3 regions of the Micromonospora sp. NPDC051227 genome follow, and region 1 is predicted to be linked to each of the others. Evidence: riboswitches for the same ligand, from Rfam matches in the RefSeq annotation. Region 1 holds a riboswitch; each other region holds the start of a gene.

Region 1 (2,260 bases):
CGGGTGGCCTCCGGGCGCAGCAGCGACACCGCTGCCTCGGGTCCGACGATCTCCAGGTCGGGTCAGGCGCAGGCGCCCCACACGTGGTCCCAGTGATGGTGGATGTAGACCAGCCGGCGGGCTCCGGAAGCCCGGTGGCGGCCAGTGCGGCCTGGATCTCGCGGGCGTGCGCGGGGCTCTGCCCGGCGTCGATCATCACACTGCCGCGTTCGTCGGCGACGACGGCGACGCCGGCCTGGTCCGCCTCCGGGTCGGGATCGCCCGGACAGAGCCAGACCCGGCCCGCCAGGTGGTGGAACTGCGGGGCGACCATGGTGATCGACCTTCGAGATTGATCGCGGCCACTGGTGTGGCGTCCGCCGATCCCAGGTGAGAGTGTCGGCCGGCGCCGCCCCGCCCGATGATCGGTGCAGGTCAGAGTGCCTTCGGTCATCCTTTGCTCTGTTTACCTATAAGCGCCGGTGACCCTCCGTGCCCGGTGCACATAGGTAAGCAGAGCAAAGGACGTCGCACATTGATCTGGGGCATTGCGCCGCGCGGCGTCGCGCCACCGCAATCGCTGAAGCTCGATGGGTGCTGTCCGTCTGGCGGGACCGGACCGGCGTTGACCGGCGGCGCGGCGGTGTGGCAGCATTCGCGGCCTGACGGCAGTGAAGGAAGTCGGTGCGAATCCGACGCGGTCCCGCCACTGTCACCGGGGAGCGATCCCCCCTCGTGAGTCACGGCCGTGTGTCTGCGGTTGGAAGGCCGGGGGAGAGCGTCGATCCGGAAGCCAGGATACTTCGGCCGTCGGGACGTACCCCAGGGCGTGGACACCCGAGGAGGACCCGATGACGCACGGCGTCTCATTCATCGACGATTATCGTCGTATTGCGCTCCAGGCAGTGCATTCCAAGGACACCGGCCACCGGCACCGCTGAGCTGATCGCCCGGCGCTGACCGGCCCCGACATCTGCGTCGGCGCGCCGTTAGCTCGGGCTGTCGTACCGGCTGACGCCGTACCCACCCCGCATCGCCCCGGTCGCCCCGTGAGGGCCCAGGGCGTCACTTTCCGGAGCCTGCCGTGCGCATCCTGCTGCTGTCCACCGCCGACACCGACCTGCTGGCCGCCCGCGCCAGCGGCGCCGACTACCGGTTGGCCAACCCCGCCCGGGTCACCGTCGAGGAGGTGCCCGCCCTGCTCGACGGGGTTGCCCTCGTCGTCGTACGCCTGCTCGGCGGTCGGCAGGCGTGGCCGGACGGCCTCGCCGCGGTGCTCGCCACCGGCGTGCCGACGGTCGTGCTCGGCGGTGAGGCGGTGCCCGACGCGGAGCTGATGGCCATCTCCACAGTGCCGTCCGGGGTCGTCACCCAGTCGCTGGCCTACCTGGTGGAGGGTGGGCCGGACAACCTCGGGCAGTTGGCCCGGTTCCTGTCCGACACGGTGCTGCTCACCGGCGAGGGGTTCGCCCCGCCCGCCCTCACCCCGGCGTACGGCGTGCACGGCGAACACTCCGCCGACCCGGACCGGCCCACAGTGGGGATCGTCTTCTACCGGGCGCACGCGTTGGCCGGCAACACCGGTTTCGTCGACGTGCTCGCGGACGCGGTCCACCAGGCCGGAGGCAACCCGCTGCCGATCTTCTGCGGCTCGCTGCGCGGGCTGACCGCGGGTGCCGGCCCCCTCGGGCTCTTCGCCCGCTGTGACGCGCTGCTGGTCACGGTGCTCGCGGCCGGCGGTGCGGTCGCCGCGGACGCCTCCGGTGGCGGCGACGAGGACGCCTGGGACGTCGGCGCCCTGGCCGCCCTGGACGTGCCGGTCATCCAGGCGCTCTGCCTCACCAGCACCCGCGCGCAGTGGGCCGGCAGCGACGCCGGGCTGTCCCCGTTGGACGCCGCCATGCAGGTGGCCATCCCCGAGTTCGACGGCCGGATCGTCACAGTGCCGTTCTCGTTCAAGCAGATCGACGCCGACGGGCTCTCGGTCTACGCCGCCGACCCCGAGCGGGCCGCCCGGGTCGCCGGGATCGCGATGCGCCACGCCCGGCTGCGGTACGTGCCGCACGCCGACAAGCGGATCGCCGTCGTGCTCAGCTCGTACCCCACCAAGCACTCCCGGGTCGGCAACGCCGTCGGGTTGGACACCCCGGCCTCGGCGGTCCGGCTGTTCGCCGCGCTGGCCGAGGCTGGCTACGACCTGGGTGACGCGCCACCGCCCGACGACGGCGACGCGCTGATCCACGCGCTGATCGCCGCTGGCGGTCACGACGTGGAGTGGCTC
Region 2 (2,260 bases), on a different contig from region 1:
AGCACGGCCGCCAGGGAGAGGTGGACGACGCCCTTCTCCGGACCGAGCCAGCGCAGTTGCGAGTCGGAGGTGAGGAGGCGGTAGACCGCGCCCATGTCCGCTGCCATCGTCGCCACGTCCAGGCCCACGAGGCGCTGTGCCTGGTGGACCGCCGCCGCCGCGACGATGTCGTTGCCTCGGCCGATGGTGAAGGTCAGGCCGTGCCCCGCGAGTGGCGCGCCCACGCCGTCGACGCCGTCGGTGTGCAGGACGACGTAGGCCGCCGAGTAGTCGCCGTCCTTGTTCATGGCGTCTGACCCGTCAGCGGTCAGGGAGGTGGGGAAGCGGACGTCTTCGACGGTGACGGCGGTGATCTGCGGCATGCGCTCCTCGCCCGGCTAGGCTAAAGATCAGATGATCACTGGGAGTATACGGAGGGCCGCTCCGGCACGTCAACGATGTCGATCATCGCAGGCCCGCAGACATATGATGTTTGCCCGCCGCGTTGATCCGCCTTGCCGCCCATCGGGCCGGTTGGTGGGCGAAGGTGACGGGAGTGGCGGTCCGTGGAGATTGGACGTTCCATCCCACCACGGCGCATTGGCGGCGACGCATGAGTACGGCTTGCGCCACCCTGGCCTCGATACGTCAAATCTCTGTCGACTGTCGACACCGGCGCGGAGTGCCCGTCTCCGGTGCCCGGCGTCGATCGGCGTGGCATGGCCGGCCGGGGTGGTGACGGTGGTCACCGAGTCGGCGCCGACACGCCCGAGAACGACATGTGGGGTGTGACAACGGCTGCGTCCCTATATATGGTGTCGAGCGCAGCTGGTTCGGCCGCTCATCCGGCGCGGTCGAGGCAACAGGGAACCCGGTGGAAATCCGGGACTGTCCCGCAGCGGTGAGTGGGAACGACCGCCGTCAACAGCACTGGGCCACCAACCGGCCTGGGAAGCGACGGCCAGTAGGAGACCGGCGAATCCGGTCGTGCCCGCGAGTCCGAAGACCTGCCAGCGCGCCGCGTACCCGCACCGGGTGGGCGGCGGTCCGAAGCCGCGTGGGACGGCTGACGCCCCCTGACCCACGCCGGGCTGGCGTGGCGTCCGTCGGTGTCTGCCTCCTCGCGTCCGGGCCACCAGGTCTCGAACTCCGAGGAGCGAGTGGTGACAGTCACCGAGGTAGTCCCGGCCAGCGGCGACGCGACAGTGCGGCGCACGCCGATGCAGGTCCGCAAGCGCGACGGCGGCACCGAACCCGTGGACGTGAACAAGATCGTCCGAGCGGTCGAGCGATGGGCCGACGACCTGACCGACGTCGACCCGATGCGGGTGGCCACCCGCACCATCAGCGGCCTCTACGACGGCGCGACCACAGCCGAGCTGGACCGGCTGTCCATCCAGACCGCCGCCGAGATGATCGGTGAGGAGCCGCAGTACTCGCGCCTCGCCGCGCGGCTGCTGGCCGGCTACGTCGACAAGGAGGCGCGTCGACAGGGCATCACCTCGTTCAGCGCGGCGATCCGGGTCGGCCACGCCGAGGGCCTGATCGGTGACGACACCGCCGCGTTCGTCGCCGCGCACGCCGCGACGCTCGACCACGCCATCGACCCGGACGGCGACCGCCGGTTCGAGTACTTCGGCCTGCGCACCGTGTACGACCGCTACCTGCTGCGCCACCCCACCAGCCGACTGGTGCTGGAGACCCCGCAGTACTGGCTGCTGCGGGTGGCCTGCGGCCTGTCCCGGACGGCCGACGAGGCGGTCGACTTCTACCGGCTGATGTCCAGCCTGGCCTACCTGCCCAGCTCACCGACCTTGTTCAACTCCGGGACCCGGCACACCCAGATGTCCTCCTGCTACCTGGTCGACTCCCCGCTCGACGAGCTGGACTCGATCTACCAGCGGTACGCCCAGGTCGCCAACCTGTCCAAGTTCGCCGGTGGCATCGGCATCGCGTACTCCCGGGTCCGCTCCCGGGGCGCGCTGATCCGGGGCACGAACGGGCAGTCCAACGGGATCGTGCCGTGGCTGCGCACGCTGGACGCGAGCGTCGCCGCGGTGAACCAGGGTGGCCGGCGCAAGGGCGCGGCCTGCGTCTACCTGGAGCCGTGGCACCCGGACATCGAGGAGTTCCTGCAACTGCGGGACAACACCGGCGAGGACGCCCGGCGCACCCACAACCTCAACCTGGCCAACTGGATCCCGGACGAGTTCATGCGCCGGGTCGAGGCCGACGAGCTGTGGTCGCTGTTCGACCCGCACGAGGTGCCCGAGCTGCCCGA
Region 3 (2,260 bases), on a different contig from region 1:
AGTCCAGGTGCCCCGGCACGGGGTACTGCACGAGCAGCCCGTGCACGGCCGGGTCACTGTTGAATCGGGCAATGGCCTGGTGCAGCTCGGCCTGGGTGGCGGTGGCGGGCAGGTGCGCGTGCGGGGAGGCGAACCCGAGCGCGGCGGCCTGACGCTGCTTGATGGAGATGTAGCCGGCGCTGGCGTCGTCGTCGCCGACGAGGATGGTGGCGAGGCTCGGTGTGATGCCGCGGCTGCGGAGGCGGGCGGCTGCGTCGGCGGTCTCGGCCAGGACGGCTTCGGCGACGGGTGCACCCGGCAGGAGTCGGGCCGCGCCCGACGGGGTGTGGTTCTCGACGGTTGGGCTGGTCGTGGTCATGACGGTTCCTCGACGCGGGCGCCCAGGCGGTCGACGCCCGCGAGAGGCTCCCCGATGGTTCCACCATCCCCGTGCCGCCAGTCGCCGGTGCTTCGATAATGCCGCATCACCAGGGCGACTGCCCAGCTCGGGGTCGAGGCGGAGGCACCGCTCCAGCTACCCGGTCACTCGGTCGTCCAACGATCGTGGTGGATCACCGACGACACCGGACGTCGCTGGCGCCAGCCGTGCCGCTCCAGGTCCGGTGTCTGCTCCAAATGGGTGACCGGGCCGAGGCAGAGCCACGCCACCGGGCGGACGGTGGCCGGGATGCCGAGCAGGTCGCGCAGGAACGGCTCCCGGTAGAACGAAACCCAACCGACCCCGAGCTGCTCGGCGGTCGCGGCCAGCCACAGGTTCTGGATCGCCAGACAGACCGAGTAGAGGCCGGCGTCGGCGATCGCGTGCCGACCGAGCACGGCCGGTCCGCCCCGCTCCGGGTCGTACGTGACCACGACTGACATCGTCGACTCTCGTACGCCATCGATCTTGATCCGGGCGAAGCGTTCCGCCGCCGCACCCTCGAGAGTGGCCGCGAAGGTGTCCCGTTCCCGCTGCACGTGCCGGTGGAACTCCCGCCGCAGCTCGGGATCGCGGACCAGGATGAAGTCCCAGGGCTGGGAGAGGCCGACGCTCGGCGCGGCGTGCGCCGCCTTGAGGATCCGGTTCAACGTGTCGTCGGGGATCGGTGCCCCGGTGAACTGGGCACGTACGTCCCGGCGGCGGTGGATGGTCTCGTAGAGTCCGGTGTCCAAGGCAGGCTCCCGCTGCGCTCGTGCCCCTGACGGGGGTCGATGACGCGAGGCCGGTCTTCGGACTCCCGGATCTACGCTGGTCACCCGCCTTCCCAACCCCGCAGGGTCAGTGGCTGCGTCTGGTACGCCTGGGTGGCAACTCCCCGGTCACCGCGGCGGGCCCGTGCCGGACTCACACCGGCTTCCCGATTCTCCCCACTCGCGCGGGGCACCTCGCAACGTTTGTTCCACCGCCCACCATAGCGGCCGACGAACCTGGGACGAATCCTGCCGTGAATTCAGGCGGAAAGTTCCGCCCGGATCAGCGCGGCCAGCTCGGCGGGCCGAGAAAGGAATGGCGAGTGCGAGGAGTCCATCCGCAACACCCGCTCGGCCCGCTTGGCCATGAGTTCCTGCGCGAAGGGCGGAAGAGCGTTGTCGGCTGCACAAATGACGTAGGTGCTGGGAATGGTGCGCCACGCTGCCCCGGTCAGCGGCTGCTGCGTCGAGGCCCATGACTGGAGTCCGAGTCGCGCAACGGCCTGTTCCGCGATTTCCGGATCGACGTCGCCGTAGAAGACCTCTCGGGGCTGCGATGGCTCGATGTGACCCTTGCCCTTCAGATCCGTCCGCTCGTGCACCTTCCACCAGGGCGGAGCAACGCCACCGGCGGTGGAGAAGACCGAATCGCCGACGTCCGGCTGGAAAGCAGCGAGATAGACAATGCGGCGTACGTTGTCCGCGGCAGTGAGCGCCTCCGTGACCGGGCTGCCACCGTAGGAGTGGGCGACGACCACGACCGGGCCTTCGATGGCGGCGACGGCGGCCTTGACCACTGCCGCGTCGTCGTAGAGGTCCCCGAGGGCAGTGGGGTCGTCGCCGCTACTGGGTAGCGCGACGGTGTGGATGTCAATATCCGGGAACTGCTCGATGAGCGACTGCCAGACCCAGGGGCCGTGCCAGGCGCCGTGCACGAGAAGAAGCGACGGAATGCTTTTCAAGATAGTGTCCTGCCCGCATCGATTAAATGGTCGGATCTGGAGTTCGCCGCCCACGCCGTCGCGTATTACTACGGCGCGCGGCACTCATCTCGACCGGCGACAGCGGAAATATATGCCGCTACTTTCGG

Evidence for each region. Region 1 has a riboswitch for cobalamin ahead of cobN (cobaltochelatase subunit CobN). Riboswitches for the same ligand answer to the same signal wherever they lie in the genome.
Region 2: another riboswitch for cobalamin. It lies ahead of ACIA47_RS31245 (ribonucleoside-diphosphate reductase subunit alpha); the one in region 1 lies ahead of cobN (cobaltochelatase subunit CobN).
Region 3: another riboswitch for cobalamin. It lies ahead of bluB (5,6-dimethylbenzimidazole synthase); the one in region 1 lies ahead of cobN (cobaltochelatase subunit CobN).

What each region holds. Positions count from the first base shown of each region.
Region 1 is NZ_JBITET010000001.1:174,151-176,410, reverse strand. Features, by position in the region: cobalamin riboswitch at 654-783, shown strand; gene cobN (cobaltochelatase subunit CobN) at 1,064-2,260, shown strand, end outside.
Region 2 is NZ_JBITET010000021.1:56,514-58,773, reverse strand. Features, by position in the region: gene ACIA47_RS31250 (enolase C-terminal domain-like protein) at 1-362, opposite strand, end outside; cobalamin riboswitch at 792-1,009, shown strand; gene ACIA47_RS31245 (ribonucleoside-diphosphate reductase subunit alpha) at 1,200-2,260, shown strand, end outside.
Region 3 is NZ_JBITET010000009.1:129,865-132,124, reverse strand. Features, by position in the region: gene ACIA47_RS22205 (bifunctional 5,10-methylenetetrahydrofolate dehydrogenase/5,10-methenyltetrahydrofolate cyclohydrolase) at 1-358, opposite strand, end outside; gene bluB (5,6-dimethylbenzimidazole synthase) at 523-1,152, opposite strand; cobalamin riboswitch at 1,183-1,383, opposite strand; gene ACIA47_RS22195 (alpha/beta hydrolase) at 1,431-2,132, opposite strand.